3 regions of the Cytobacillus sp. Bva_UNVM-123 genome follow, and region 1 is predicted to be linked to each of the others. Evidence: riboswitches for the same ligand, from Rfam matches in the RefSeq annotation. Region 1 holds a riboswitch; each other region holds the start of a gene.
What was found. A riboswitch is a leader RNA that binds a small molecule or an ion and turns the genes downstream of it on or off. The one in region 1 is predicted to bind glycine.
Positions count from the first base shown of each region.

Region 2: it holds a riboswitch for glycine, as region 1 does, so the genes downstream of both, lpdA (dihydrolipoyl dehydrogenase) here and gcvT (glycine cleavage system aminomethyltransferase GcvT) in region 1, are expected to answer to the same signal.
Region 3: it holds a riboswitch for glycine, as region 1 does, so the genes downstream of both, KDN24_RS25800 (phosphoglycerate dehydrogenase) here and gcvT (glycine cleavage system aminomethyltransferase GcvT) in region 1, are expected to answer to the same signal.

Region 1 is NZ_CM177772.1:3,339,067-3,350,012, forward strand. Features, by position in the region: gene gcvPB (aminomethyl-transferring glycine dehydrogenase subunit GcvPB) at 1-1,319, opposite strand, end outside; gene gcvPA (aminomethyl-transferring glycine dehydrogenase subunit GcvPA) at 1,312-2,658, opposite strand; gene gcvT (glycine cleavage system aminomethyltransferase GcvT) at 2,679-3,782, opposite strand; glycine riboswitch at 4,032-4,122, opposite strand; gene KDN24_RS17160 (DEAD/DEAH box helicase) at 4,353-6,041, shown strand; gene KDN24_RS17165 (YqhG family protein) at 6,019-6,813, shown strand; gene KDN24_RS17170 (YqzE family protein) at 6,984-7,181, opposite strand; gene KDN24_RS17175 (shikimate kinase) at 7,232-7,735, opposite strand; gene comGG (competence type IV pilus minor pilin ComGG) at 7,750-8,136, opposite strand; gene comGF (competence type IV pilus minor pilin ComGF) at 8,126-8,605, opposite strand; gene KDN24_RS17190 (phosphatase) at 8,559-8,891, opposite strand; gene comGD (competence type IV pilus minor pilin ComGD) at 8,875-9,396, opposite strand; gene comGC (competence type IV pilus major pilin ComGC) at 9,315-9,647, opposite strand; gene comGB (competence type IV pilus assembly protein ComGB) at 9,650-10,681, opposite strand; gene comGA (competence type IV pilus ATPase ComGA) at 10,668-10,946, opposite strand, start outside.
Region 2 is NZ_CM177772.1:1,127,229-1,138,174, reverse strand. Features, by position in the region: gene KDN24_RS05490 (ABC transporter ATP-binding protein) at 1-709, opposite strand, end outside; gene KDN24_RS05485 (hypothetical protein) at 687-1,466, opposite strand; gene KDN24_RS05480 (RNA polymerase sigma factor) at 1,459-2,016, opposite strand; gene KDN24_RS05475 (DoxX family protein) at 2,442-2,951, shown strand; gene KDN24_RS05470 (MeeY/MeeF family manganese export membrane protein) at 3,139-3,921, opposite strand; gene KDN24_RS05465 (FbpB family small basic protein) at 4,243-4,368, opposite strand; gene purU (formyltetrahydrofolate deformylase) at 4,415-5,269, opposite strand; gene lpdA (dihydrolipoyl dehydrogenase) at 5,315-6,715, opposite strand; glycine riboswitch at 6,988-7,092, opposite strand; gene speG (spermidine N1-acetyltransferase) at 7,238-7,765, opposite strand; PreQ1 riboswitch class I at 7,919-7,963, shown strand; gene KDN24_RS05445 (QueT transporter family protein) at 7,972-8,466, shown strand; gene KDN24_RS05440 (aspartate kinase) at 8,727-10,088, opposite strand; gene mnhG (monovalent cation/H(+) antiporter subunit G) at 10,622-10,946, opposite strand, start outside.
Region 3 is NZ_CM177772.1:5,093,916-5,104,861, reverse strand. Features, by position in the region: gene KDN24_RS25855 (hypothetical protein) at 775-1,059, opposite strand; gene KDN24_RS25850 (hypothetical protein) at 1,056-1,724, opposite strand; gene KDN24_RS25845 (MarR family winged helix-turn-helix transcriptional regulator) at 1,840-2,253, opposite strand; gene KDN24_RS25840 (methylated-DNA--[protein]-cysteine S-methyltransferase) at 2,513-2,992, shown strand; gene KDN24_RS25835 (CidB/LrgB family autolysis modulator) at 3,049-3,729, opposite strand; gene KDN24_RS25830 (CidA/LrgA family protein) at 3,695-4,099, opposite strand; gene KDN24_RS25825 (GyrI-like domain-containing protein) at 4,480-4,938, opposite strand; gene KDN24_RS25820 (GyrI-like domain-containing protein) at 4,973-5,458, opposite strand; gene rpmG (50S ribosomal protein L33) at 5,700-5,849, opposite strand; gene KDN24_RS25810 (GTP-binding protein) at 5,899-7,083, opposite strand; gene KDN24_RS25805 (DUF4190 domain-containing protein) at 7,458-7,742, opposite strand; ZMP/ZTP riboswitch at 7,969-8,048, shown strand; glycine riboswitch at 8,150-8,229, shown strand; gene KDN24_RS25800 (phosphoglycerate dehydrogenase) at 8,338-9,537, shown strand; M-box (ykoK) riboswitch at 9,778-9,952, shown strand; gene KDN24_RS25795 (magnesium transporter CorA family protein) at 10,133-10,946, shown strand, end outside.

The sequences.
Region 1 (10,946 bases):
AACGCATCGAGCGTTTCTTTCGATTCTGTCTCAGTCGGTTCAATCATCATACACTCTTCCACAATCAATGGGAAGTAGATTGTTGGTGGATGATAGCCGAAGTCTATGAGACGTTTAGCGATATCAAGAGCACGTACGCCGAGTTTCTTTTGACGATTTCCACTTAATACGAATTCATGCTTACAATGTCTATCAAATGGAAGGTCATAGGCATGCTGCAATCTTCTCATCATATAATTTGCATTTAATACTGCATATTCAGTTACAGCTTTTAAGCCGTCTGGTCCCATTGAACGAATATACGTATAGGCACGAACATTGATCCCGAAGTTTCCGTAATATGGCTTAACACGTCCAATGGATTGTGGACGGTCATAATCAAATACATATTTATCGCCTTGTTTCGTGATGACTGGTTTTGGAAGATAAGGAATAAAATCTGCCTTTACACCAACAGGACCTGAGCCTGGTCCGCCTCCGCCGTGTGGGCCAGTAAATGTTTTATGAAGATTCAGGTGAACAAGGTCAAATCCCATATCTCCTGGACGAACTTTAGACATAATTGCATTTAAGTTCGCTCCATCATAATACAGTTTTCCACCTACACCATGAACAATTTCAGCCATTTCAAGAATATGTTCTTCGAATAAACCGATTGTATTTGGGTTTGTCAACATTAGTGCTGCTGTATCTTCACCAACAACACGACGTAAATCCTCAATGTCAACAAGGCCATCTTTAGTCGATTTAACCGTAACGGTTTCAAAGCCCGCTACTGTTGCTGAAGCAGGGTTCGTACCATGTGCTGAGTCAGGAATGATGACCTTTGTCCGGTTAAAATCACCGTTTGCTTCATGGAAAGCACGGACCATCATTAAGGCTGTCCATTCTCCATGCGAGCCTGCTGCAGGCTGAAGGGTCACTTCATCCATACCAGTAATTTCAATTAAATGCTGTTGCAGGTCATACATAAGTTCTAATGCACCTTGAACACTGCTTTCATCTTGCAAAGGATGCAAGTGAGCAAATCCATTATAACGCGCTACATTTTCATTAATCTTCGGATTATATTTCATTGTACATGAACCTAATGGATAGAAGACTGAGTCAATACCAATATTACGTTTAGAAAGTGCAGTGTAATGACGCATAATATCTAGCTCAGAAACTTCTGGAAGCTCTGGTTCTTCCACTCTGAAATATCCCTCTGGAATTAGCTCATTAATATCAGTTTCCGGAACATCCATTTCCGGGAGACTAAACCCAATGCGACCAGGTTTGCTTAATTCAAAAATGAGTGCTTGATCGTCCTTATGCATGGTACTCCCCCATTTCTTTAACAAATGTATCGATTTCTTCCTTCGTTCTTAATTCTGTAACGGCAACGAGCATATGATTTTTTAAATCGGAATAATCTCGGCCTAAATCATAACCACCAATGATTCCTTTTTCAAGAAGCTTTACATTTACTTCTTTAACAGGGGCATTTAATTTTACAACAAATTCATTGAAAGAATGGCCATCAAAGACAATCTCAAACCCGTTTTCTTTGAATTGTTTTTTCGCATAATTCGCTTTTTGAAAATTCGCAAGCGCCATTTCCTTGACACCTTTTTTACCTAATGCTGTCATTGCGACAGATGCAGCTAAAGCCGTAAGGGCTTGGTTTGAACAAATATTAGAAGTCGCTTTTTCTCTACGAATATGCTGCTCACGAGCTTGCAATGTTAAAACGAAGCCACGGCGGCCTTCCTCATCAACCGTTTGACCAATAAGACGACCCGGTACTTTTCGTACTAATTTATTTGTTACAGCAAAATACCCGCAATGTGGTCCACCAAATGCAGTTGGAATGCCAAATACTTGTACATCACCAACGACTACATCCGCTCCAAATTTCCCTGGTGGTGTTAGTGCACCTAGTGCAAGTGGATTACTTGAAACAACAAACATGGATTTATGTGCATGAATGATTTCCTCAAGCTCTTTTAATGGCTCGATTCTACCTAAGAAGTTCGGATATTGTACAATAACCGCAGCAACATCTTCATTAATCAATTCTTTAAGAGCCTCAACATCTGTAACTCCTTCTTTTTGAGGAATTTCAACAACTTCAATGTATTGACCCTTCGCATAAGTTTTCAAAACTTCCTTAGACTCAGGATGAACTGTAGTTGATATTAACACCTTTTTGCGGCGAGTATGTCCTGCACTTAACATGGCAGCTTCGGCTAAAGCGGTGCCGCCATCATACATAGAAGCATTCGCAACTTCCATACCTGTCAGCTCACAAACCATCGTTTGAAATTCAAAAATGGCTTGTAGCTCCCCTTGGGAAACTTCAGGCTGATATGGTGTATATGCTGTATAAAACTCTGAACGGGATAGAACATGATCGACTATGACTGGCATATAATGATCATAAACACCTGCTCCTAAAAAAGAAGTGTTGTTTTTTAAATCTGCATTTTTTTGAGCCAATCCAGCTAATTCTTTCATTAGCGCAGATTCTGTTGCTGCTGGTTTAATATTGTATTCGCCTTTAAACCTTACTCGTTCAGGAATATCATTGAATAACTCATCAACTGAGTTCACACCGATAACATCGAGCATCTCTTTCTTATCTGACTCAGTCAGCGGTAAATAACGATGTTTCATCATATAATCTCCCCCTTTTATTATTTTTCTCTTTTATAGAAAGGTGTAGGTGCCACAATTGCTTTTAGGCGCTTTCCACGAATTTCTACTTCCACTTCATTTCCAATATTTGTATATTTCGTATTCAATAGAGCTAATCCAATATTTTTCTTCAATGTTGGTGATTGTGTACCTGTTGTCACTTCTCCGATCTTCTCTTCACCTATGAAAACAGGATAGCCATGACGAGGAATTCCACGATCAATCATTTCAATACCAGCTATCTTTCGATTTAAACCATTTTCTTTTTGGCTTAACAATACTTCTTTTCCGATAAAGTTAGCATCTTTATTTACTTTAACCGCAAAGCCAATACCCGCTTCTAACGGTGTAATATCTTGAGAAATTTCTTGGCCATAAAGGACAAGATTTGCTTCAAATCGGAGCGTATCACGAGCACCTAAACCACATGGAATGACTCCTTCCTCTTGCCCAGCTTCTAAAATATCCTTCCAAATGGAAACAATGTCCTCGTTACCACAATAAATTTCAAAGCCGTCTTCACCTGTGTAGCCAGTTCTAGACACGAGTGCCTTTCTACCATTTAAATCTACATCATTTTGGAATTTAAAAAATCCGATATTTGCTAAGTTTGTTTCACTAGCCAGCTTTTGAAGCACCCGCTCAGCTAATGGACCTTGGATGGCAACTTGAGCTGTTTTATCAGAAATATTTTCAATTTGTACATCGCCTTCAAGATGGTCACTTAGCCATTTATAGTCTTTTTCAATATTTGAAGCATTTACAACTAATAAATAATGATCATCTGCATACTTATAGACGAGCAAATCATCTACTGTTCCGCCATTTTCATAACTCATAGCCGTATACAGGACACCGAATTCTTTTAATTTTGAGATGTCATTCGTCATCATTTTTTGAAGATATTGAAAGCTGTCTGGCCCCTTTACAACAATCTCACCCATGTGAGACACATCAAATAATCCAGCTTTCGTGCGAACTGCTTCATGTTCCTCTTTAATGCTTGAAAACTGAACAGGCAGATCCCAGCCCCCAAAGTCAATCGTTTTCGCACCATGGTCTTTATATACATCAAACAATGGTGTACGTTTTAACTGTGACATTTACTCATCCCCCTTTTATCCTTTGTAAAGCTTAGAAATTCGCCAATAGAAAGGAGCTCTTCATAAGAAAAGGACAGAAAACCCCCTCTAAAAATGAGAAGATCTCTGTCCTTGCACCTGAAAGTTTACCGTTAAACGGCTTTCCCCTTTGGTGGCCCCTTTTTGAATAGAATCGATCATTTGAAGCTCACAAGCTTATCAAGCTTCAAAATTCACACTTTCAGAAAAAAAGAGCACTCTCCAGAGCTACGTCAAACAAGAGTTCTTTTGCCTGAGAGATTCACAATTTCATTGCTTGCTCCTTCGGCGCTACATAAGTAGTCTCTCCCCTTGTCATCATCCGCATTTATAAAATTTTCCAAGTTGGTTCATACTAAGAAAAAATAGCATTTAATAGGACTACATAATCAACTAGTTTCCAAAACAGATTGTTACATAAGCCCTGCTGGTAAAACAAAATGGAAAATCATTATCGTTAAACGATAAACAAATGAATGTGGCAAATTTCAAAACTTTCAAAGCTATTCTAATCCTACCATTAGAATTGCTTTTGAGCAAGGAGTTGTTTTCATGCCTGTACAGATCAAATTTGAGTCCCTCTGGCAAAACGATTTTTTAAAACGGACAGAGGAGGATGGGCCTTGGGGATGTTGGGAACTTTATAAGTTAACAATGGAGGCAGAAAGTCATACGATCATTCCTGAATTTGAGGGATTACAAGCCCCAAAGCATTTATCAGGACTTACGCCTTTGCCACATCAATTGGAAGTGGCAAAGCAAGTTGTCGAAAACATGAATGGAAAGGCAATTCTCGCTGATGAAGTCGGATTAGGAAAAACGATTGAAGCTGGATTGATCTTAAAAGAGTATATGATTCGCGGACTTGTAAAAAAAGTATTGATACTTGTACCCGCTTCACTCGTTACACAATGGGCCTTTGAGCTAAACACGAAATTCTTCATCCCTGCGGTCATACAGCGAAAAAGCTATGTTTGGGATCAATGTGATGTCGTCATATCTTCAATCGATACAGCTAAACGCAATCCCCATCGCGATATTATTTATAAACAAGACTATGATTTAATTATTATTGATGAGGCACATAAACTGAAAAATAATAAAACGAAAAACTATGAGTTCGTTCAAAACTTAAAAAAGAAATTTTGCTTATTATTAACTGCAACACCTATTCAAAATCGGATTAGCGAGATTTTCAATTTAGTCTCTCTCCTAAAGCCCGGTCATTTAGGGAGTGAATCCGTTTTCTACGAGAAATATCACAAGGATTCACGAAGCTTAAATGATGATGAGCGTTTAAAAGCACTTGTGAATAAAGTAATGATTCGAAATCGTCGAGAGGATACAGGCATCCAATGGAAAAAACGGACGGTCGAAACGATTCCAATCGATTTTTCCCCTGAGGAACGAGCATTATATACCGCTATTTTAAGCCTGCGTGGAGATGAAAATTGGCAAAGCTCAAGTTCATTTTCAATCATGACCCTTCAGAGGGAGGCATGCAGCAGTAGAGAAGCTGTTTTTTTTACATTAAAAAATATGCTCGCTCGAAAAGAAAATCCAACGAAACAATTCGAAAAAAAAATCCATGATTTAATGGCAATCATCGAAACCGTACAAAAAAATTCAAAAGCCGTGAAAGCACTTGAACTAATTAAACAAATTAATGATAAAGTGATTATTTTCACCGAATATCGTGCTACACAAATGTATTTGCAATGGTTTCTGAAACAGCATAATATTACATCTGTTCCTTTTCGAGGTGGTTTTAAAAGAGGAAAAAAAGATTGGATGAGAGAGTTGTTCCAGAAGAATGCCCAAGTTCTGATTGCAACTGAAGCTGGTGGCGAAGGGATTAACTTGCAATTTTGCAATCATATTATTAATTTTGATCTGCCATGGAATCCAATGAGGCTGGAACAAAGAATTGGTCGTATTCATCGCCTTGGTCAAGAAAAGGATGTGCATATTTTTAACTTTGCCACTAAAGATACTGTTGAAGAGCATATTTTAAAATTACTATACGAGAAAATTCATCTTTTTGAAAAAGTAATAGGTGATTTAGATGATATTCTAACAAAACTTGATTTCGGAAATTTTGAAGACTATTTAGTTGATATTTTCGGTAATTCCAGTTCTGAAGGCGAAATGAAAATTAAGATGGACAATTTAACGGCCATGATTCAATTTGCTGAAGAGCTAAGGGAAGGTGAGATGAATGCAGCAACAGGAAATTCATAATTTTCTCGAACGATACTTTCAAGCAAATGGCTGTACAATCATCCATAATGGTCCAGGATTTCTATCGGTAGAATTAACGATTGACTTAGATAAAGAACTGATGAATCGCCCGTTTTATTGGCATTATTTAGAGAAAACTGGTGGCACTCCAAATCCAATGAGCCTTACGCTCATTACAGAGCCTAATTTAGCTCCAAAAGACTTAAAAGGAGAAATTATTCACTTCGGCTCCCCTAGATTGCACCAAATTTTCGCTTCAACACGAAAGCTTGCCGGTTTTATTCGCTTATATGAAGAGCAGCAGCGCTCTCCTGTCACGCAAACCTCGTTAAAACCATGGCTTGGGATGAATATCCGCATTTCTTATCAAAGTGACAGAAAGCGAGATGTACTTAAATCAATCGGTTTACAACTAATTAATGGGCAAATGATTGAAAACTTTCATGATAAGCTACTAGAATTAAAGCTTACTCGAAAAATTCCAGATTACTCCTTTACCATCTCGCCTCTCATCATGCCAAAAAGCGGGATGTTAAGAGTGGAGAAATTTCTTAAAGAGCAGCTTGAGTTAGAGGATCATTCTTGGGCAGAGGCTGCAAGAGCAAGATGGGATAAAGATTTAACACTGCTTGAACATTTTTATGAAGAGCTGGACGAAAAAGGAGAAGTTTATGAGATTGAAAAAGCCGCATTGAAAGAGCAGTATGAACCCAAAATTTCAATTTCAATTGTCAATGGTGGATTATTTTATTTAACAGATTTGGCTATTTAATAAGAAAAGGGTAAGTGCCTTGGTCAAGCGCTGGGGCTAGACATTCATCCAACTTCAAAAATTTTATGCTTTCTTATTAAAAATAAAAAAGCTAAACTCCTTCGGAACAAACAATCTGTTCCGAAGGAGCTTAGCAAAGCAGCTTAGCTTGAAAATATTTAATTCCTACTTTATATAGGTCTCTTCTTTCTGTACTTCCTTTTAACTTGATCGTAAAAAATATATGGAAGAATCCCAAACCATTTTAACAGAAAGGGTTCTTTCATTTCCTTTTTCTCGATATGTTGCCGTTTTCGCTCTTCCTTTGGCTGGTCAATATATTTGATAACCGTTTGTGTAATATATTTAACATAATCATTTGTATTCAATGATTACACCTCATTCCCCACAATGCTGTTTCAACTTAAAGTATGCCCTGCTAGGAAAGTTTTAAACAATGTACGATTTCTCTAACGATGTCGACAACTTCTTTTCCTGATGTATCAATAACGTAGTCAGCCGTTTCCTGATAAAACGTCATTCTCTCTTCATATAGCTTTTTAATTTTTTGCTCTTTATCACCTTTTAATAATGGGCGAGATTCATCTTGTTCAAGTCTCATCAATATTTCTTCAGGAGTAGCAAACAGGAAAAACACATTGCCTTTTTCTTTGAGGAGCTTCCGATTTTCTTCTCTTGTCACAACTCCTCCCCCAGTGGTAATGATCGTATTTTCACTGTGAAGGTTTTGAAGCATTTTTGTTTCCAGCATACGAAAATACGCTTCACCATCCTGCTCAAAAATGGTGTTAATACTTTTTTCCTCTTGTAATTCAATTTCTGCATCCATATCCAAAACTGGGAATGCTAAATATTCCCCTAATTCTTTCCCAATTGTCGTTTTTCCAGCTCCCATAAATCCGATTAAAAAGATCGATTTCATATCATTTCCCCTGTTTAGTTTTTTTCAATCCATTTTATCATCTTCCCTACTTCTTTGTCATAATAGCCGAAACCTAATACGATTGGTAAATCCTCCATTCGTAAATTAAATGAAACTTTAAATTGATTATCAGTAAGTTTTTCAACTCCATATTCAACCTCCCCATCCGTGAATATGAGATTTCCAGTCGGTAGAGCATTCTCATCTAGCTGCTGCATTTCGTTTTCCACATGAATGACAGAGCATAAGAAATAATACTCTTGTTTAAAAACGGTCTCAGCTTCTCTATATAACCGTTTCTCAGCTAAAAATTGTTCTATATACACTGTTAATAAAACAGAAAAAAGAAGAATCACGCAAAACGTAAGTGGATAGGTAAACCCTTTTTCATTACGGATCATGGGATTTATCCAATTCAAGATAGGAGTATACTGGGGCAGTAAATGTTTCAGAAAAATTATTTTTCACGGTTATCCTCACTCCATCTTTTATTTTCTCAAATTGTACGGTGTCGATTTTTTGGAGGACTACCTCATGTCCCGAATAATCAACTCTCCTACGAATACTCGTTCGATATTTTTCATAAAGAACATCTTGTCCATTTTTCTTTAAAAGCAGCCTTCCATTTGATACGTGCACTTCATCAGCTAAACGTATTTCCTTTTTCAGCTGATTTATAAATACATTCCACTCCATATTTTGCGCGGCAGCATCAAATCGTTCATTGTGAAAGAGAAGCGTAAAGCTAATTGGAAAAAAAGCAATGATAATGAGGAAAATCGAAAATGCATAGAGCATTTCAAGCATTGTAAATCCAGAATTATTAAAAAAACTCACATTTTTTAATTGTCCTTTTAAGTACATTTTCATATTGAACACAAACCTCCATTATGGCTTGTCCATTAGATTGTTCATACACGACCTCATAATCAGTTTGATCCATACTCACCGTTTCAAAAAGTGGAATTCTCCCATCTTTTTTTGCGTTCAATAAGGTTTCATATAGTAGCTTAACAGCTGTATTTTCCTGTTTTGTGGCAATAGAATGATTCATTGTCTTCATAATTAAAGGAACCATGACCCCTGCTATTACGAGCCAAGCCGATAATGTTAAGAGCAGTTCAGCTAAAAAATAACCTTTATTCTTTTTCAACATAGAATCTGCCCCTCCCGATCAAAAATGTCATCCGATATCTTTCTTTTCCCACTAGGATATAAATAGAACCAAATTTATTAATATTTCCGTCAGGTTGAAATTGAAAATTGAGACTTTGTGATCCAGAAACAACTTTAATCTCTTTTGGAATTTCCCTTTTTACGAGAAATCCATCAGCTACTCTTCCCCTTAAATAGTACATATTTTGTTCAGGTACAATGGAGACATAGACCTCATGGTGATGGGAAATGGCATACTGCTGCGCATAAAATAAATCTGCCTTTAGTTGATTTAGGAAAAGTTGTCTTTCCAAGAAGAGAAGTTGAGGCTTTATTAAAAAAGCTGATATAGAGGCAATAACGAGGAAAACACTTAAAACAATAAGAGATTCAATTAATGTATATCCCTGCTCTCGAGTGTTTACTATGGCTGCTTTTCGCCCATTGCTTCTTCTGCTAATACTCTTCCATCCGCTGAAATCGTTATTTTCGCTCCATTTGGACATGTATTTTCACCTTCATTTAAATATTCTTCATCAATTAATGCCTGAATAGAAGCTGGTTTTTTTCTTTTATCAATTTCATATGCCTGAACATGTGCCTGAACCATTTGCACAAAAGCTTCACAGCCTTTATTGTTTATTTTTGAATTATGCTTCGTAACATTTGGAATTGTAATAATTAACAAAACAGAAATGACTAATAAAACGATCATCATTTCAATAAGTGTAAAACCTTTTTCATTTCCTACTCTCATTTTTAAAATCCCTCCAATAAATGAAACATCGGTAATAATACAGCTAGATACATCGAAACAATTAAAAATCCAATGAATACATATAAGCATGGTTGAACCGTTTTAAGTAATTTTTCAGTCTTTTCTTCAATGAGATTCAAACAATGTCTGCTAAAAAAATATAGCTCTGAATCAAGCTTTCCATTTTTCTGTCCATGTCTAATGATGTGCGTTAGTTCTCTTTCGAAAAATGAAAAAGTGATTAATATCTCCTCTAGTCCCTCCCCTCTTTTCAAACCTTGTTTAATTTCTTCACCTAACTGCTTATAAAATGGCTGCTTATCATTATTTTCAAATAAACGTAGTGCTTCATGGATGGATAAACCGCCAGTTAATAAATAACTTAATTGTATTGAAAAATAGTGAGTAAAAAATAATCGAAGAAAATCCCCAAAAACAGGGAAAGAAACAAGAACTTGCTTTTGCTTTATTTGTGAGTATTTTCGAAATTTGAAAATATAAAAGAAGAGAATGGCAAGGAACATAATTCCGCACCCTGCCAACACATAAGGAATGATATCGCCGAAAATATAAACTACTTTTGTAAAGAAGTTTGGCTTTAGCTTCATAGAAGTAAATAAGGAGGAAAATCTCGGTAAAATTAAGTGATCAACGAATGTAAATAATATCGCTGTCATGAGGATTAGAAAGAGAGGATAAACAAGAAGCTTTTTTAATTTTTCAAAATCCCCTTGCCTTTTAAGCATCATCTCGCTTCCTTCTTGGAAAGCTGCTGCAAGTCCTCCATGCTGTTCTGCAAAGTATACGTAGCCAATTAAATGATGATTAAACTTTAAGTTTGCTAAAACTTGGTGAAAGGGATAACCTTCCCTTAAATCTGCAAGCGATTGACTCATTTCTGCTTTCTTTTTTTTCGGAAGTTGAAAACTAATGGATTCAATTGCCTCAGAAAGTGGATAACCTCTTATTAGAAGCTCACCTGTTCTTTTTAAGAAAAGACTTTGCTCATGAAGTGTCCATTTATTTTTGTTCATGATCAACCACCCACCGGTCATATTCAGAATCTTTTATATAGCCAAGCGCAATTCCCTTCTTGATAATGTCCTTTAATGTCTTGTATTGAACGAATACATCTTCTCCCTTCGCTTCCTTCATCGCTGCATTTAATGCTCTACCTGCCAGCAGTTCAAAAACACTCGCCCGCTTCCATCTTCCATAGCAATAGCAAAAGGCTGAGCATTCATTTTCACAATACGGGCATGTTAACTCAACTAGCCTTTGTGCGGTTACCGCTACTAG
Region 2 (10,946 bases), 2.2 Mb from region 1:
GTTGAACATGTTCAAACTTCATTTCTGTTTCAAAAACCTTGCCTTCAAGCTGCTGGCAAATGGCTGAAATGCTATCTTTATAAAGCACCTGTTTATTCTTAATCATAATGATTTCATTCGCAATTGATTCAACATCTGAAACGATATGTGTGGATAAAATAACAATGCGGTCTCTTGCTAAATCAGATAGTAAATTTCTGAAACGCACACGTTCTTTCGGATCTAGTCCAGCTGTCGGCTCATCAAGAATAAGTATTTTTGGGTCATTAAGCATTGCCTGAGCAATACCAACTCGTTGGATCATCCCACCTGAAAATTTCCCCATTTTCTTTTTTATCGCATCCTCTAAAGCAACGAGCTTTAAAAGCTCAGGGATTCTTTCTTTTGCCTTTTGCTTAGATATCCCTTTCAACGCAGCTAAGTATTGTAAATATTGGTAGGGATTGTAGTTTTTATAGTAGCCAAATTGTTGAGGTAAATAGCCGATCAAATCCCGGTAACTTTCTCCCATCGTCATAATATTTTTACCTTCATATAAAATTTCGCCTTTTGTCGGATAGAGCAATGTTGTTAACATTTTAATTAAGGTTGTTTTCCCCGCACCGTTTGGAGCGAGTAACCCATAGACACCATTTGAGAATTCCAGCTGAATATTATTTAATACGGAAAAGTCTCCAAATTTCTTACTAACTCCATTCACTGTTAGCATATTCGTTTACTCCCCTTCTTTTATTTTGAATCATGAACTCTTTTAATTTTTTCACATATAGATAAGCTGATAGGCAAATAATGATTCCATACAAATACCACGGGACAGAAACAAGCATCTGATGATAAATAGATGAATCAAGAATGTGGAGTGCAGCATTAATCGCCACCCAGCCTAACAGCGCAGCAGCCTTTACTGCAAATGTTTTTAACACGGACAGCACATATAGAAACAGTAGAGAGAAAAGCAGCAGTGATGTTGTCGAAATCATAAAAGCTTGCACAAAATAGACAGAAGAAAACTTCAGTGCCAATGTGAACACCCATATCGTATTCAAGAGGAAACAAAACACACTAAATGCAAGCATGCGAAATGCCGCGATTTGATAGATGTTGTATTTACATGACATTTCAACTTCAAATGTCCCGTTTAGCTTACTTGTTATAAAAGAAAATAAGGAAAGAACAAAGTAAAGAAGCGGTGAAATAACCATAATAATGCTGTATAAACTTGTATAGTCATCAATAGTTTCTTGACCATTCATCGTAATCATATACATGATGATTGCCATCAAACATATAGCAGCCACAATCTCTTTATAATCTCTCAGAATGAAACGAATTCCGATCTGCTTGTACATATTTTTTAAAAGAGCAGAAAATGATTCTCTTTTTATCAACCCTTTTGCCACAATTACTTTTATTTCTTGTTCAATAATGTCATCACTCGGAAATTGAGTTTGGCTTTTTTCATGCATAATCATTAACCTCCTCTACCTCTTTCCTTATTAGCTTTAAACTACGATAATATTTCGTTTTTACGGTCGATTCAGGAATCTGTAATGACACAGCAATTTCTTGGAACGTATAATCCCCAAACAGCTTTAAACGCAATACTTGCTGATGAGATGTTTCCAATCCGTTTACTACTTCCATGACTGCTGCAAATTCTTCCTTTTGCAAAAGCATTTTCGTAAAATCCTTATTCTCTCCTATTTCCCTATCATCAAGTTCATCTGAAAGAATACGAAATTTGTAAGACCGAGAACGAAAATAATCAACAACCTTATAAGTCGCTATTTTATAAAGCCACGTCCGAAAACTCGCTCTCTTTCCTTCGAATTGATGTAATCCTTGAAGCATATTAATGAAAATTTCTTGTGCTAAATCGAGTGACTGCTCTTCGTCAAGAGTTTGTTTATAAACATAATGATAAATTTCTCGGTAATAGTAGGACACGAGCTCATTTGCAGCCGCTTCACTTCCTTTTTTCTTTATTTGTTTAATCAGCCTTAAGTCTCGGTCCATTATTCACCACTCATTTCCAGTCATCAAATCTGTTTTTATAAGCTTATATTTATATATTCGTTTATTTTCGATAAATAGTTTTGATTTATTGAGAAAAATTTTTACTTAAGGTGAATTATCCGTATTCCTAAGAAAAATACAAATTAAAACATAATAGACAAAACAAGTGATAACGGTTATCTTTATCACTCAATAGCTAAAAATTGACATATTTATGAAGTAGCAGGAAAAACGTTGATATAACTGCTTTTCAAAATCCCCTTTCATAAAAACTCCTTTTTTTTAAACCACTTGTTCATAAGTACGCCATATCTTTTTTACATGAATGTGAACTTTATCACATGCTTATTTCACACTTCCTTCGTAAATGGTACATTTTAAGTGTAGTAATTATCTTATTTTTTATTTTGAAAGGATGGGGTTTTATGTTTAACAAATTATTGCGTGAAAACAACATTGTCGCTGGAATTTTAACTGTTATTCGTATTTATTTAGGTTGGCATTGGCTTACAGCAGGTTGGGGGAAAATCACAGGTGGATTTGACGCAGGTGGATTTTTAGCAGGTGCAGTTGCAAACCCTGTTGCAAAAGGAGAAGCATTAGTATATCCGACATATGTTAAGTTTTTAGAATCTTTTGCTGTACCTAACGCTGAAGTATTCAACTTTCTTATTCCTTGGGGAGAATTCTTAGTAGGACTTGGTTTAATTCTAGGATGTTTAACAACTTACGCAGCTTTCTTCGCAATGGTTATGAACTTCTCTTTCTTATTTGCAGGTACAGTATCTAGTAACCCATTTGATATTATGCTAGCAATCTTCATCGCTGTTTCTGGTTATAATGCTGGTAAATTCGGTCTTGACCGCTATGTAACACCTTATTTAAGAAAATTATTCAATAAAGGAAAAGATAAAGGCCAAATTGTTTCAGCATAGATAGACAGATAAAATGAACCTTATGTAAAGAGGGGTGTTCCAAAAGTATAACTTTTAGGAGCCCCTCTTTTTTTTGTATGTTCCTATTTTTACTCTTAATCAAAAACTAAATTTGTTATAGTAACATGCAAATATGAAGTTTAATATGAGAAAAACAGCATTAACAATGCATTTTTTTCTTTTCAGTTTAACTTGCTTTTTCCTCGATACTTGCTTCATCCTTCCCTTTCGATAAAAACCATCCTCCTAAAGCAAGGAGAATCAGAACAGCATAGAACGTCATTTTCCATGCAGGCGATTCTGCAAAGCCTGTTGGTAAAATAGATAAAGCCTCATGAGATAATGTGTAAACTAATAATTTTACGCCGACCCAGCCAACGATAAGAAATGCAGCAACCTCTAGGCCAGGCTTTTTGTGTAATAATCGAACGAAAAAGTTAGCTGCAAAGCGCATAATGATTAATCCGATAAAGCCTCCAGCAAAAATCACAAGAAATTTTCCTCCATCAAGCCCGCCAATTTTCGGTAAGCCTGAGCTCGGCAATGCCATCGCTAAGGCAACTGCAGCTAGAATCGAATCGACCGCAAATGCGATATCAGCCATTTCCACTTTGAAAACAGTCATCCAGAAGCCTGATTTTTTCTTCTCTTCTTGTTGTTTTGCTGCATCTTCTCCCTTTTTCACCAATACTTTTCTAAAAATATGATTAAAGGCGATAAACAAAAGATAAAGAGCACCTATTGCTTGCACTTGCCAAATATCTACAAGGTATGAAATCGCAAACAAGGAGCCAAAACGGAAAATAAAGGCGCCAGCAAGACCATAAAACAAGGCTTTTCTACGTTCCTTTTCAGGAAGATGCTTGACCATAATTGCTAAAACGAGTGCATTATCTGCTGCTAAAAGTCCTTCTAATCCAACTAAGAGTAATAATACCCAGCCATATTCTAATAAAATTGAAAGTTCCATATCGTGTTATCCTCCATTCGTTTCATTGCCGTTTTAGTCTAACCTTCCATTGCTTGCCTTTATGCTCCGCCTAAGAACATCCCCTCCTTAAATTCAAAAAGACCTTTACCACTTGTTGGTAAAGGTCTAAAAAACAAATAAAGACCTCTACCTTCTTAGGTAAAGGTCTTGCTAACAACGTTATGTTGCCAACAAAGCCGAGAGATTGCACTCCGAAATGACGACTTTGTTGTTAAAGCTACTCCCCTTTAGGAGAACTATTCAACTATTTATATTTATATCATAATCGATAGCCCTAATCATTGTCAAAAGAAATTTTCTTTATTTTGCTTTAAGTATTCTGTCATCAATCCGCTTCTCAATTTTTTTTAACTGCGCACTATCCTGCATTATTTCTTCTTTATTTTTCTTAATTAAAGCGGATAACGTTAATCTTCTTCTCTTCATTGATAACCTCTCCCTTTGCTCTTTATTTTTCAAAAACCATATTCAACTATTCAAACACGATGGTCTTATTTCCATGAACAATTACTCTGTCTTCGATATGCCATGCAACCGCATCAGCAAGAACCATTCGTTCAATATGCTTACCAGCTGTCTTCAAATCATCAGCCGTATAGCGATGATTTACCCGCTGGACATCCTGTTGAATAATCGGTCCTTCATCAAGATCATTCGTTACGTAATGAGCTGTCGCCCCAATAAGCTTAACCCCTCTGTTAAATGCTCTTACATATGGATTAGCACCTACAAACGCTGGTAAAAAAGAGTGGTGAATGTTAATAATCTGATTTGGATAATGAGAAATAAAGTTAGGCGAAAGAATTTGCATATATCTGGCCAGCACGATAAAATCCACTTTTCCATCCAGTAATTCCAACACCTTTTTCTCAGCATCATGCTTCGTTTCATGTGTCAACGGAATATGAAAAAATGGGAGTCCATAGCTCTCCACTTCATCACTTAAATTTGCGTGATTGCTAATGACCACTGGAATATCTACAAGCAGCTCCTTCGATTTCCAGCGCCAGATAAGCTCTAACAAACAGTGATCCATTTTGGAAACAAAAATGGCCATTCTTTTTCTTTTCTCTGTACTGCTGAGCTGCCAATCCATCGCATGCTCATTCGCCAAAACTTGAAAATCTTGTTCAAGATTTTCAGAAGCGTGCTCAAATTCAATGCGCATAAAAAACCTTCCAGCATGAGGATCTGTCGTATGTTGATCAAAGCGGACAATATTCGCCTGATGTTCTAGTAAGAAGTTTGATACAGCTGAAATAATCCCTAGTTTTTCCGGACATGAAATTAATAAGACTGCTCTGCTTGATTGATTGTTAGTAGACATTGTCATCTCTCCGATCATGTTGTATGTTTTGCAAGGAAGAGTCTATTAAGCATGAATCGCATTCCCATCGACAGCTAAAGCTGCCTCCCCAATCGCTTCAGCTAATGTAGGATGTGGATGTATCGTTGATGCAATATCCTGCGCTGTTACACTTAAAACTTTTGCAAGTCCAGCTTCCGTAATCATGTTTGTCACATGAGGGCCAACCATATGTGCTCCAACAAGCTTATTCGTTTCCTCTTCTACAACTAGCTTCACAAAACCATCTGGTTCTCCCATAACAAGCGCCTTTCCAATTGCACGGAATGAAAATTTACCAGTCTTAACCTTTAGTCCTTGAACCTTTGCCTCATCTTCTGTCAGCCCAATACTAGCTACCTCTGGACTGCTGTAAATACATTTCGACACAAGTGTTGGATCTAGTGGAGTTGGGCTGTTTCCAGCAATATGCTCAATCGCAATCACTCCTTCATGTGAAGCAACATGAGCTAACTGCAAACCTCCAATGACATCACCAATTGCATATATGTTAGGCTCAGCAGTTTGATAATATTCATTTGTAACAATAAAACCACGATGTACATTGACAGTCGTATTCTCAAGACTAATGCCTTCAATATTTGGTGAGCGCCCAACAGATACTAATAGTTTGTCAGCTGAGAATTCTTTTTCTACTCCACGATGTTCAGCCTTAATTGACACTTGTTCCCCTTTTTCTAATGTTTCTGGAAGAACTTTAGCGCCCGTAACCATTTTTACCCCTTTTTTCTTCAATAAACGCTGTAATTCCTTTGAAATCTCTTTGTCCTCAGTTGGAATAATTTGCTCTGCATATTCAATGACCGTTACTTCTAAACCGAAATCTGCAAGCATAGACGCCCATTCAATTCCTATGACACCTCCACCGACGATAATCATTGATTTTGGCAGCTCCTCCATTTGCAGTGCCTCATCTGAAGTCATGACATATTTCCCATCTACTTCTAGTCTAGGAAGTGTCCTTGGTCTTGAACCTGTTGCAATGATAATATTTTTTGGATTGAGAATAACTTCATTCTCTCCATCATTTAACTGAACGGAGACATTCCTCGATTCTAAAATCCTGCCTTTTCCTTCATAAACATCAATTTTTCCTTTTTTCAATAAATGTTGGATTCCTCTAAATAAACGATCCGTTATTTCTTCTTTTCGAGCCTGAACTTTTGAAAAGTCAATACCTACTTCTGGTACGATGACTCCAAATACATCCGCTTTTTTTGTTGACGCATATACTTCGGCACTACGTAATAATGCTTTGCTCGGAATACACCCTGTATGAAGACACGTCCCACCTAGCTTCCCCTTTTCTACAACAGCCACTGACAATCCTAATTGGGATCCGCGAATAGCTGCAACATAACCACCTGTTCCCCCACCAATAATGACAACATCGTATTCTTTACCCAACTTCTTCTCCCCTTTGACTTTGATTCGCTCACTCTTATTTGCTATTTGCATCCCCTTTTCGCAAAATATCCAATTTTATATGTAAAAACCTTCACAAATTCTCGTATGTAATCATGATAAAGCTGTAGGCTATCATTTTTTCCACACAAAAAAGGACAGAAAGGGATCGCTAAATAATTACCCTTCTCTGTCCTTTTACCTGAGAGTTTACCCATATTTGATGTGGGAGCCCCTTTGGTGACGTGTAATTTAACACGCGCTCTCCAGAGATGCGTCCTTTTGTGGTTCTGTCTACCTGAGAGATTAGTCCCAAGGGTCTCTTTTTGGAACTTGCTCCTTCGGTGGCTGTTACACTTGCTCTCTCCCACAAAAGTCATCCGCCAATATAATTTTCACTAAATTTAGAATAATACTATAATTAATTAAAGTCAAGTAAAATAGCAGGAGCTAAGAAGGTTTTACTTTCATTTGAATCGTATAGCCTTTCCATCCCCTCACCCTACTTATATGAAGAATAGACTACTATTGCATATAGTTGTCCATTCCTAGAAATTGATGCTGAAACATACACATTCTAATAGCGTTATGATATTCACCATCCACAAAAAACTCATCAATTAATTCACCTTCGAAATGAAATCCAAGTTTTTGATAAATATGGATGGCTTTTTCATTATTTTTATCTACAATTAAATACAATTTATATAGATTTAATATGGAGAAAGCATAGTTCATTGCTAAACGAGTAGCATACTTTGCATAGCCATGTCCTTGATGCCTCGGATCAATAATAATTTGGAATTCTGCCCTCCGATGAATATAATCAATCTCCACTAATTCAACGAGCCCGACCATCTCACCAGTTTTCTCCACGATGAAACGCCGTTCTCCTTGATCATGTATATGCTTATCATATAGATCCTGCAATTCAACAAAGGCCTCATAAGGTTCCTCAAACCAATACGACATAATATTTGCGTTAATGTTGAGTTTATGGACAAACTGCAAATCTTCTCTTTCCAACGGTCTTAGCTTTACTACCTCACTCAATATGTTCAATCCTCCGAGTCATTCGCTAAATTTAATCTTTCTATTTATTATCGTGACAGAAGCTTATTTTATTCGAAAAATTGAAAAGTGAAGAACGATGTATGTATTGACGTGATTCTAAATATATATTAATATATTATCTTTGAGCGATTGCTCAACGTGGTTCGTAACCATCCCACGATAAAAAACTAAGGAGCGAATTAAATATGAAAATAAGAACACTTGTCGCCAATGGCATTTTGGCAGCATTATATATTGCTGTCACCATGTTAATCCAGCCATTTGGGTTTACGAATATCCAATTCAGGGTATCGGAAATGTTCAACCACCTCGTCGTATTTAATAAAAAATATATTTACGGCATGGTGTTAGGTGTATTTTTAGCAAATCTATTATTTTCGCCAATGCCTGCTTATGACATTATTTTTGGTGTCGGCCAAACGATTATTTCTTTACTCATCACGATTGTTTGTTGTCGCTTTATCAAAAATATTTGGCTGGGGATGGCTGTTAACACTATCGTCTTCACTTTTACGATGTTCCTTATTGCTCTTGAGCTATATCTTGTATTTGAATGGCCGTTCATGCTTACTTGGCTTACAACTGCAATTGGGGAATTTGTTGTAATGGGTGTTGGAATACCTGTCATGTATGCTTTAAATAAGCGAGTGAACTTTGATAAATTAATTGAAAAAGCTTAATTTGCTGCACATTAGAAAAACTTGGCATTCTGAGGGTACTTTCGAAGAAGGCTTAGTTTTTCTTATGCGGTGTTATTAGCAGTAATTTATTTGACTGTAATTTTACTTTAGTACGTTAATAAACTTAAACTTTCCTACTAGCTAAAAAGAGTTGGGACAACTTAAAGTCCCAACTCTTTTTTTTACTTTAATCATTACTGTTGTCCGCTGGTGACGGACAAAATAGGTGGTTTTGTCCACGAGCGGTGCCTGGCACCGGTTTAGACGGTGATAGGGGCGAAGAATTCATTGTAGAGTGCTTGAACTGCTCGTTTTTCGTCAATTTCCTTTACGCCAAACATCATGCTTACTTCTGAAGAACCTTGGTTAATCATTTCAATATTGACGCCTGCATTTGCTAATGCTTTAGACGCTCTCGCTGTTGTACCAATGTTGTGGCGCATCCCTTCTCCTACAACCATAATAAGTGCAATCCCACGATCGATGAGAACTTCATCCGTATGCAGCTCTGTTTCAATTCGCTGTTTAATTTCTTTTTCCATTTCAGAATCAAGCTGGTTTTCCCTTAATATGATTGAAATATCATCAATTCCTGAAGGCGTATGTTCATAGCTTAGTCCGAAGCCTTCTAATATTTCCAAGAGCTTGCGACCAAAGCCGATCTCTCGATTCATTAAGTATTTACTCACATAAATACTGCAAAAACCAGCTCCACTGGCAATTCCACTCACAGGGCCATTCATATGATCTCGTTCATTTACAATTCTTGTACCAGATGCAGTTGGATTATTCGTATTTTTAATGTGAACTGGAATTCCTGCCCTAAATGCTGGAACAAGTGCTTCATCATGCAGAACGGTGAACCCTGCATAGGAAAGCTCCCGCATTTCTCGATAGCTTAATTCTTTAATTTCTTTCGGATGATTGACGATAAACGGATTGACGGAATATACAGCATCTACATCTGTAAAGTTCTCATACAAGTCCGCTTTCACTCCATTTGCAAGTATAGAGCCTGTAATATCTGAGCCACTGCGGGAAAAGGTGAAAACATCTCCATCCTTACTATATCCGAAAAAACCAGGGAAAATGGTAAGGCCTGGTCGTTCGCGAAGCAAAAAAAGCTTATCATACGACTCTGGCAATACTTGTGCATTTCCAGGCTCGGCACTTACGAAAAGCCCAGCCTCCTTTGGATTCACATAATATGCCTCAACCCCACGCTTCCGAAAATAGGCTGCTACTAGCTTCGCATGATTATCTTCTCCAGCTGCTTTCATCGCATCCATAAAACGTTCAGGCTTACTTTTGTCTCTACTCAGCCTTTCTAATAGGTCCTGTTGGATCTCATTAATAATCGTTGGTGAGAGTGCTAATTCATCTGCAATCGCAGTATATCTTTCAAGAATTGACTGGAGCCTCTCTTCTGGATTTAGATTTAATAAACTCAGCTCCGTACACTCAATTAATAAATCTGTTACTTTTCTATCCTCAGCAAATCTTTTTCCAGGTGCCGAAACAACAATAATTTTCCGTTTAGGATCGGAAACAACAATCTGAAATACTTTCTCAATTTGTTGTCCAGAAGCTAGTGAGGACCCCCCAAACTTAACGACCTTCATTCACACATCTCCTTATATGATAAGCACAAACACCCTGTTTTGTTTCATAACAGCCTAACCCTACTTCCATAACGGACTAGAGGGAACAAGATGCATGTGCTAGACGTTATCTAATTTCAAAAATATAAAGTGAAACTTCATTCAGTGGTGGTTTCCTTCATCCCCCCACTGAATGTTAGTTGAACAAATCACGCTCAAAGCGCCACGTCCTGTGGCTTTCGCCTGACTAGGACATCCTGTCCGTCGTCGGGCTTTTACGGGCTGTTAGATCTCCCACTTAGAATATTAATTTTTCCTCAAATTCTTGAAGTGGGAGTCTTACTGCCGGTTAATCTGCGATAAAGTTAATTTTACTCTTATTCAGAAAATAATCAAGAGTTTTTCCTTCATATGAGAACAATTGTCTTTATGCTGTGGACATAACGTATTGGAAGAGTACCTTCGTTTTACATAAACTAGTTAAATTCATATAATAATTACCTTGCCAATAAGCCAAAAAAAAGAAGCCTATTCAGTTAAGAATACGCTTCTCCTTATTTCTCTGTCTCCGTTTCGTGTAAATATTCATGTAAATCATCTTGAATGCTTTCTTCAGCAAGTGGTACATTCGATCGGTAGGCCGCTCTATTTAAGAGATGAGCCACAACTGGAGATGTGAGGAAAACAAAGAAAATACCCAATAGCAAACGGATACTGAAGTACCCATCTGTCAGTAAAAAGTAGAGAAAGGTTCCAAATAATATACAGAGTACACCTAGATTAGCACTTTTTGAGACAGCATGGGCACGAGTATATACGTCAGGCAAGCGTATTAATCCTACTGCACTCAGAAAGCTGAATACGATACCGAGGAAAATT
Region 3 (10,946 bases), 1.8 Mb from region 1:
AGGAAAGGGTCTCGCTGTTTGCTTCCCGAAACGAAGGTGGCAGTCAACTATCGGGAAAAGGTCTTGCTGTTTGATTCCCGAAACGAAGGAGGGCGTCAACTATCGGGAAAGGGTCTCGCTGTTTGCTTCCCGAAACGAAGGAGGGCGTCAACTATCGGGAAAGGGTCTCGCTGTTTGATTCCCGAAACGAAGGTGGCAGTCAACTATCGGGAAAGGGTCTTGCTGTTTGATTCCCGAAACGAAGGAGGGCGTCAACTATCGGGAAAGGGTCTTGCTGTTTGATTCCCGAAACGAAGGAGGGCGTCAACTATCGGGAAAGGGTCTTGCTGTTTGCTTCCCGAAACGAAGGAGGGCGTCAACTATCGGGAAAGGGTCTTGCTGTTTGCTTCCCGAAACGAAAGAGGAAGCCGATTATCGGGAAAGGGTCTCGCTGTTTGCTTCCCGAAACGAAGGAGGCAGTCAACTATCGGGAAAGGGTCTTGCTGTTTGCTTCCCGAAACAAAGGAGGCAGCCAAATATCGGGAAAAGGTCTCGCTGTTTGCTTCCCGAAACGAAGGAGGGCGTCAACTATCGGGAAAAGGTCTTGCTGTTTGATTCCCGAAACGAAGGAGGGCGTCAACTATCGGGAAAAGGTCTCGCTGTTTGATTCCCGAAACAAAGAAGGCAGCTAATTATCGGGAAAAGGTCCCCCCGTTTGTGTTATGTTACTAAATAAAAGTTCAATAACATATATTGAAAGGCTCTCGAACATATGAGAGCCTTTTTCCTGTTTAATTAGAATTTAAAATGTGAAACACAAAATTTAATGGAGCGCTTTATATAGACTGAGACGATGATTAATAGGGAAGAAACGATAAGAGATAAAGGGATACTTAGAGCAACAGGGAGTTCCATTCCGTTCCAAATGCTCATTTCAATTTGCTCAAAACCAATCGTTCGTAAGAGGCCGGCAAGGATTGAGATGATGGCGCTTAAAATGAGACCGACATATAGGACAGATAGAACAGGGATTGAAAGTGATATGAAAAAGGCGAGAATTATCTTTTTTATTTTCTTCATTTCACTTCACACCGTATGATTTTTTGAACTTTTGCATTTGGAGAGATTGTATAGTCCTCTTTATAATAAAGTGTTTGAATAACGCAATCGTTTCCAATTATGATGACGTCTCCCTCAACGATCTCTGCATTTGTATATGAAAGCTCCAAGCGTTTTCCTTTAATACTATGGCAAATTAGTTTTTTCTTTAAGAAGGAAATGGTTTTTCTATCCTTTCCGATGTGTACTTCATCTGTATAAAGTTTTTCTATTTTGCTTTCACCTGCCAATTTTAACTGCAAGTGCTTGGCATGTAGCTTTTTTGCATGTATGACGCCGTTTATCTCTATGTGTTCCGCCTGTAGAGTTTCTTCAATCGTAAGTTTTCCTGAACTAATAATGTTCTGTGCTTGCCCAGACCTCATTTTTAAATTCCCAGCACTCCTGATCTCCTTTACTTCACAATGGCCTTTCATCAGACACGATCCTGAGGCATTTAAACGATTTGCTTTCACATGAGAATGAAATGTACTATGCCCGTGAGAGGAAATAATTAGGAGAGATACGTCTTTGTGTATGGCAACAGAACCACGTATGTTTAATTGATCATATTCTGTTGCTAATTCTTTCATATGTCCGCTCGTTAACGTTAACTTGCGCAGCGTCTGACTCTGTTTATTTATCAAAATAAACACCACCTTACTTTAATGAATATATATTTTAACGACTAAAATATATATTTATTAAAGTATAAACAGTATAGCTTTGTCAACAATAAAAAAAGGATTCCTAAATGGAATCCTAAAAAATGGTACTCATTAACTTATTTACATCAATTAATACCTTTGCTATTTCGGCTAATTTTTCATGGGAAAATTTTAAAAATATTTTATTAACTTTTTCCTCGCCATTATTTGTCAGCATCATGTTGACGACGCGGCGATCTTCACTTTCTCTTACACGCTGCATTAAATCCAATTTTTCTAATTTGTCGCACATTGATGTAACAGCCCCAGGGGTCACACTGAAAAAATCAGCAATTTCTGTCGCTTTCATCCCACCATTTATTTTCAGCTGGAGGAGAAGAATAAGCTGGTTTTGTGAAAGTGATTCTCCTTCAGAGAGCAAATTTACGAACATCTTAGACTTTTGTTGGATTTCAAGCATTTCCTTCATTATTACTTCGACATTATGTATTTGATTCTCTTTTGACATGTTATCACAGCCTATTATAATATTTACTCATTAAAATATATAGTAAGTTTAACATATAGAACATGAGTTTATCCTCTAATTTTATTTCGGAGAACAGAATGCCTTTATTTAGTTGTAAAGGAATGTATGCTTTCTATTAATGCTCACTCAGAAGAATCTATTTTAAAGTATAATAATGGGGAAGAAAATCAACTTAAATAACGAAGATTTAATTATGGTTATATAAAGTAATCAACTTTTTACTTAAGGAGGTTCTAATATGAGTTTGTATAGATTAGATTATCAATCACCAATTGGGGTGATAGAAATTGTAGGTACAGATGAGGCAATCTGTTCTATCCTGTTTTCTGATCAGGATAAAATCGTCAATCGTATTCAAGATGATTTGCCAAAGGTTTTACTAGATTGCTTTAATGAACTTGATGAGTACTTTAAAGGAACTCGTAATCAATTTACAATTCCATATAATTTGGAGGGGACAGCGTTTCAAAAGTCTGTTTGGAATGCATTAACAAAGATTCAATACGGCCAAACAGGATCTTATAAGGATATTGCTTTATCGATTAAGAATGAAAAGGCTGTAAGAGCAGTCGGTAGTGCGAATGGGAAAAATAAATTAAGCATTGTTATTCCTTGTCACCGAATTATAGGGGCAAATGGAAAATTAACGGGTTATGCTGGCGGTTTGTGGAGAAAAGAATGGCTTCTTCAGCATGAACAAGCTTTCATAACTAATTAGATGAACAATAAAACTAAAACATATTAAACTGTGTTTTAGTTTTATTGTCATTTCTATTAACTTAATACATGTAAATAAATCCATGGTAAGAGCCAAAAGGTGAGGATACCAGCTAATACCATACATATACTTGAAACAGCGCCTGCCATGCTGCCTAATTCTAATGCTTTTGACGTTCCAGCTCCATGTGAGCTAGTGCCTAATAATACGCCTTTTGTAATGTCATTTTTAAATTGAAAAAGGCGTATTATCCAAGGGCCGAGTACCATTCCGATAATACCAGTCATAATGACAAAAACAGCTGTAATCGTACGTATGCCACCAATTTTATCTGAAACTTCCATCGCTATCGGCGTTGTAATGGAAAATGGGATTATACTTGCAAGTAAGTCTTGATTTAAATGCACAAGCTTTGCTAAGAAAAACGAAACGAAAATAGCGATTATGGACCCGAGCAATACACTTGCAAAAATTTCACGGAAATATTTTTTTAGTACCGGATAATAGCGATACAGTGGAATCGCCAATGCGACGGTTGCAGGTTGTAAAATGATCGTAAGCCACTTAGCCCCTTGATTATATGTTTCATAGTTTATATTAAAAAGTATTAAGATGAGTATGATGACGAGAGGTGCGATAAGTAATGGTGACAGATACACCTTTTTCGTTTTTTGGTAACACCATTTAGCTCCCCAATAAGTACTAACGGTGAGAATGAAACAAAGTAGTGTCAGCATTTTCTACTTTTGACTCCTTTCGTGCTGTCATTTTTTCAGCTACTAAACCAGAGCAAATCATGACGACAGAAGAGCTGACGATAAGGATAAAGATAATTTTTAAACCGTTGTCCAATAGTAGCTCTCGATAATGAATCATTCCAACGGCAGATGGAATAAAAAATAGAAGCAGTTCAGTAACTAACCAGCTTCCTCCAACTTCAATCCACTTCAATTTAACGATTTTTGTCTGTAAAAGAATAAACAAAACGATAAACCCTATTATACTTCCTGGTATTTGAAGATGAAGGAATCCTGATAATTTTCCCATTACATAAGTGAAACCACATAATAGGAGAATTTGAGTACATCCGATTAATAATTTCTTCATGCTGTTCACCTTTCTAAGTTGTTTTCCTTTCTAAGTGTACTGCTGAAAATGGGATAGGTAAAATAAAAAATCTGGATGCCAGCCATTCAAATTTTGTATGCAAGAAGGGTAAATAAATAGGCAAGATCATTTGAAGCAGAAGAATGTGTATTCTAATTGATAGTTTATGAGATAATAAGAAGCACAGAGGATTGATGGAAATTTTGAGAAAAGGGGCAAGGTGTGGTTCAATACAGAGCCACACCTTTAAAAAATGCACCGACTGACCACTAACTCCTGCCAGAAAGTCTTGACCGGAAATATTTCTATATTGTAGAGCTGGAAATCTCAATTATTTTTTTGTTGGAGGGAAGGGGGGTCAGTTACTTCTTCTTATCTGTTTAAGATGATCGTATTATTTGTGAAAAAGGCATGTAGATAGTGAGAGCTAATTCGCCGTCCTTTTCTTCGTAAACTTCAATGATTAACTCATCTTGCTTATGCCGATAGCCATTTTCCAAAATCCATTGATCCAATTTTGTGTAAAATTCACCCATTCGATTTCCATCGAAGATCGTTTCGAGCACCGCATATTCACCCGCTAAATGTAGAGCTTCCATATCATCGGGGATGTTCTTATTTTCTTCCTTTACAATTACTCCTGTATAGAAATAACCCGTATCGTGATGACGATCTTTTTTAGGCTCGTACACAATGACTCTTTTCGTTGTTACATTTGATAATTCATTTTCACGTCTCTGCATTTGTTGAACTTTATCAGGGATGATGGTAGGATACTCAGCAAAATTGGCCGTATGCTTTATTCCGATTATTTGAAAATCAACTTTTTCTAATTTCATTCTTTATCATCCTCCTTAAAATTCCATAATGACTCTACTGTTTTTTAACAGGAATGAACAGATCGATTTCATTTTCTGGATCAAAAGGTTTATATCGTTCATCCCATAACTCGGCATCATACCCAATTGGAAAGTAGCCATTGTCCATTAACCATTTGCCGTATAGGTAATCATATGTTTTGTGCAAATCTGCTTCGAGCCCTCGATGTGTATACTTTACATATAAATTCTCCTCTAGCGTATGGAGGATTGCTCCTTCTGGGATATTACTTGAATCAGATACTTCAAAACCAATAATTTGTGTGAATTTATCTACATTAGCATTGAAATTTTCTTTCATAGGGTATATTTGCACTAAATAAATGTGATCTCCGCTTTTATTTATAAATTGATCTGCGTTTTCTTGTAATTTTAATAGTGTTTTCTTACCTAGTCCTTCTTTTTCAATTTCTTGAAGATTTGCCTCAAAGTGATAGCCCATTACTTGAAATGAATTCAACTTTATAACTTTGGGTTCCAATGTTTACATCTCCTTTTTTCCTTTATTAAATAATCTCCCACTGCTTTTTGGTGATATTGCCTGGTGTAGTTAAGGGGGCTTATGATAGAACAATATTTCTATCCAATAGGTATGTTCGCCATTTGTCTAGTTTTTCCTTTTGATTTATCAGAAAATTAAAATTTATAAGGGGTTGCTGCTAGTTTCGTCGAATAAAAAAAGAAAGCAGCTAGATTAGTCTAGCTACTTCTCCATTCGACGTTTATTTTGTTTCTCTGTGTAATGTGTGCTTTTTTAGGCGAGGGGAGTATTTCATAAGCTCAATACGTTCGGGATTATTTCTTTTATTCTTAGTTGTAATATAATTGCGATCGCCTGTTTCTGTGCAGGCTAAAGTGATGTTTACTCTCATTATTTGACTCCTTTCATGACAATTTTTGTTAGGTGGGTCTTACAGGGTATTAATCTGCAGAGAACGGTGGGAGCGGATCCATGAATGTACTCCAGTCCATTTGCATTTCTTCATCTGTTAATAAACAGGCATCTAATGAATGTTCAATCTCCTCTCGGTTCATATCGATACCAATGAAAACTAGCTCATTCATGCGATCTCCAACAGTTTCATCCCAATTTTCCAAGAGCTCTGGTTCTTCTTGTAAAATTTGTTCTCTTTCCTCTTCAGGATAAGCAGCCAACCATTCCCCGGCACCTTGCAATATAATAGATGGTCCAGCTTGAGAGATTAATCCAGTCATGTCATTTCGAGTGGCAAGCCAAAAAAATCCTTTCGCACGAACAATGTCAGCTGGCCAATCATCAAGCCAGTTTGTCCATCGTTCCGGATGGAAAGGTCTTCTTCTTCGATAGACAAAAGAAGAAATCCCATACTCTTCTGTTTCTGGTATATGTTCTTCTGTTAATTCTTTTATCCATCCAGCCCCTTGGCTTGCATCTTCAAAATCAAATAAATGGGTATTTAAGATTTCATTAAGTGCTACTTGTCCATATGAGCTTTCAATCAATTTTGCATCTGGATTTAGCCTTTGCAAAACGGCTTTAAGTTCTTGAATGCTTTCTTCATCCACTAAATCAATTTTGTTCAAAATGATGACATTCGCAAATTCAATTTGATCAATTAATAAGTCCACCACTTCGCGGGTATCCATCTCATCTGTTGCTTGCTTTCTATCAAGCAGGCTCTCACCTGAAGCAAAATCATGCCAGAAACGATTCGCATCAACGACTGTGACCATCGTGTCTAGTCTGCAAAAATCAGATAAGTTTATTCCAAGGACATCATCGGCATATGTAAAGGTTTGAGCGACAGGAATAGGTTCTGAAATGCCAGTTGATTCAATTAAGATGTAATCAATATCTCCTGCCTGCACAAGCCTTTGTACTTCAATAATTAAGTCCTCTCTTAATGTACAGCAAATGCAGCCGTTTTGAAGCTCAACTAATTTCTCTTCCGTCCGAGAGAAGCCGCCTTGTTTAATCATAGATGCATCAATATTGACCTCGCTCATATCATTGACAATCACTGCAATTTTTTTATTCTCACGATTTGATAATACATGATTTAGTAATGTTGTTTTTCCTGAGCCTAAGTATCCACTTAAAACGGTAACGGGTAATTTGGTTAACATGTATTCACCTCAATTCATTAAACGTAATCATTACGATTTAAAAAGTATACTACGATACAAATAAGATGAATTTATATCGAAACTTTATTAGGAGGTATTAATTCGTTTAAGTTAAGTACATTTGATATAAAACGTAATGATTACGATTTATATTGTAGTACATTTTTTTTTAGAAAGCAAGAGAGGGTGTTTAATCAGTAAGTGTTCTGAAGGATAGTGAGTTCGAGCTACACTTGTTAAGTTTAGAAGTACGTGGATAGTTGCTAATCGTAATTTTAGTCGAATAAAAGTTTTTTCACCTACAAAGATACATTAAAATGGGCGACTGAATTTCAGTCGCCTAAAAAGAATTGTTAAAATATAAAAATAATGACTTATAATGAGCCAAGTGAACCTAATGAAGCAACGCCTATCCAAAATAATAATTTTAATCCAATCGAAACAGCACCTAAAATAATGGACGCAATAGACATCCCTCTTTTTACTGTGCTCTTCATTCCAATCGCACCAAAAATGATTGCTAATATTCCTAGAATATAAGGAATGAAAGGAATTAGATTTAATACAACACCAATTATACCTAAAACTAATCCAGCAACCGCTAATCCATTACCTTCTGCTTTTTGTACGATTACTGTTTGAGTTTGTTCATTATTCATTTTATTCACCCCTTTCCAAATTTGGTAGTTATATATATTTATAGGATATATTTACCACTATATTATAATTTAGAATTATTATTGGATTCTGTCAACAATTTTCGGGGTATTTTGACATATTATACATACAATTAATATTTTTAATGGGAGCGAAATAATAATGTTTTTTTAAAGGGATTTTCTGGTTGAACGTTCCCAATGTATTTGGTAAGATAAAGGAAATAAAATGGCTATGTGTGACTGGCGAAAACGGATAACCGTAAGGGAGCACATAGTGTCGTTGAGCCGATCGCCTGGGCAGAGGTAAGGGAATGATCCCTTGCCTCTTTATGCTATAAGGAGGAGATTTCACTTACCAAAAACTAAATATTGTAAATGCGACGATTGTTATGGGTGACACTATAGCAGGAGCAGCTTCTGGAGAGGGTGCAGAGATCTGCAGCGCCGAAGGGTTCAAAATCTCAGGCAAAAGGACAGAAGAATAACAAATACCATGTTCATTTGTTATTTTTGACGTCTGAAGGGATTGGAGACCACCAATCTCTTTTTTTATTAGATTATTAAAATTCATGGATAATAAAGAGGAGAAAATAACATGAACACAACGACTTTAAATAAAATAAAAACAATTAAAACGTTAAACAATATTGCAGAAAGCGGGTTAAATGTTTTCGGTAAGAATGATTATACACTCGATCATGAGAGCGATAACCCTGATGCGATCGTTGTTCGCAGCTTTAACATGCATGCAATGGAATTAGGTACTCAATTAAAGGCGATAGCACGGGCAGGAGTGGGTGTTAATAATATTCCAGTCGATACATGCACAGAAAGAGGAATAGTGGTTTTCAATACGCCTGGTGCCAATGCAAATGCAGTAAAGGAGCTTGTTTTAACTTCCTTAATGGCCTCATCTCGTAATCTTTTTGCTGGAGTAAGCTGGGTAAGGTCATTAGAAGGGGAAGGAGCCGAAATTTCTAAGCTCGTGGAAGCAGGGAAAAAACAATTTGTCGGAAAAGAAATTAAGGGAAAAACATTAGGTGTAATTGGTCTAGGTGCGATCGGTGCACTCGTCGCAAATGATGCGCTTGATTTAGATATGGAGGTAATTGGGTTTGACCCATTTATATCAGTTGATACAGCATGGAATTTATCCCGCAACATCCAGCGGGCAATGACGATCGATCAACTGTTTGCTAGAGCTGATTATATTACTGTACATGTACCGCTAACAGATGACACGAGGGGAATGTTTAATGCTGATGCCTTTAGTATTATGAAGCCTGACACTTATATTTTGAATTTTTCTCGCGGTGAGCTTGTCAATGAAGAGGATATGGCGAAGGCCCTTGAAAATGGGAAAATTGGCAAGTATATTACAGACTTCCCAAATGACACTGTATTGAAAATGAAAAATGTTGTTCCAATCCCACATCTTGGTGCGTCTACCGTAGAATCTGAGGAGAACTGTGCTATTATGGCAAGTCGTCAAGTGAAGGAATTTTTGGAAACTGGAAATATAAAAAACTCAGTGAACTTTCCTAACGCCTCTTTACCTTATACAGGAAAGTGTCGAATCACTGCTTTTCATCAAAACATACCAAATATGGTCGGCAAGATTACACTAGCTATCTCCAACTACCATTTAAATATTGCAGACATGATTAATAGGAGTCGAGGAGACTATGCTTATACGATTATTGATTTAGATGAAAAAATAAACGGCGATGTTATTCCTAGTTTAATGGAGAAAATCAATGACACTGAAGGCATGGTAACTGTACGGATTATTTAAAATTTATTTTTTTAGTTAAATCAATCCCCCACTCATTTCAAAGTAGCAAAATGGGTGGGGGATTTTTTGTGGGAAGGGCAAACCAGAGCAGGAAAGCAGTACGTCGATCAACTTAAACATTTCAATTTTTGGCGGCATCGATTATTCGTCTTTACTTTTTCCAACTAATAAGGTGACTTGTGCCAAAAAATTTATCCCTTGACAAATAGAAAGGAGGGCGTTACGATTGCGTGGAGAATTAAATAACCTCGTTAGGTGAGGCTCCTATGCAAACATAGGCCACTGCCCAGAAATATCGAAAGATGCCCATGGGTAGAACAGGAATTGCCGGATTAAGGCTTTTCATAATGTGGCTAAGAGTGAATGGATCACTCTTTACGGTGTATAGTGCTAAAACTCGACTAGGGGGAAATGTGAAAATACGAGTGCTTTTTTGTGTGCGTTCATTTAGACCCTCTAGGTATCCTGGAGGGTCTTTTAATTTTTTCTCAAGAAAGGAGGGGGTTAGGATGGATAGTCCCAGTATAACCGATTGTGATAGTAATTTTGTAAAACTTAAATCTGTTTCAATCAAGCAGATGAGGAGGACATTTCGATGTTTAAAATTTATCAAAGCGATGACAAAGGGCTGCTTCAAGAACAGTCTGAGATCTATCAGGGCTGCTGGATACATCTCACTGAACCATCAGAAGAAGAGATACAGTATATCGCAAGCCGCCATGGAATACCGGATGACTTTATCCGCGACTCCCTTGATTCTGATGAACGCTCCCGTATTAAAAAGAATGAAAATGGTTTAATGCTTATTATCAATGTACCGTTAGAAGTAGAAATTGGTGGAACTGAACCATTCCGTACAGTTCCAATCGGTATCATTCAAACGAACAATGTAATTGTTTCCATATGTCGGATTAATCATCCAATTTTACAGGAATTTAGTAAGCAATTTGTAAAGCCGATTTTTACAAATAGGAAAACATATTTAACTTTACAGATATTGCTTGTATCTGCGCATTATTATTTACATTCGTTAGATGATCTTAATCAAAAAATCATCGAAGCGGAAAAGAAGATACAAAAATCTATAAATAATCGTGAAGTGTATACTCTATTCAATATAAAAAAGAGTCTTGTTTTTTTTACAAAGGCACTTAAAGTCAATCGTATGATGATGCAGAAGCTTTCAAGAATGATAAATTTCGAAATGGATGAAGAAGTGGAAAAGCTAATGCAAGCTGCCATTATCGAAATGCAGCAAGCTCTTGATACATCTGAAATCTACAACGAAAATTTAGGGAATATGATGGATGCCTATTCGGCTGCGATTGAAATTAACTTAAGTGCTGTCGTGAAGGTATTAACAGCTTTAACAGTTATTTTTACGTTCCCGTTAGTAATAGCAAGTATAT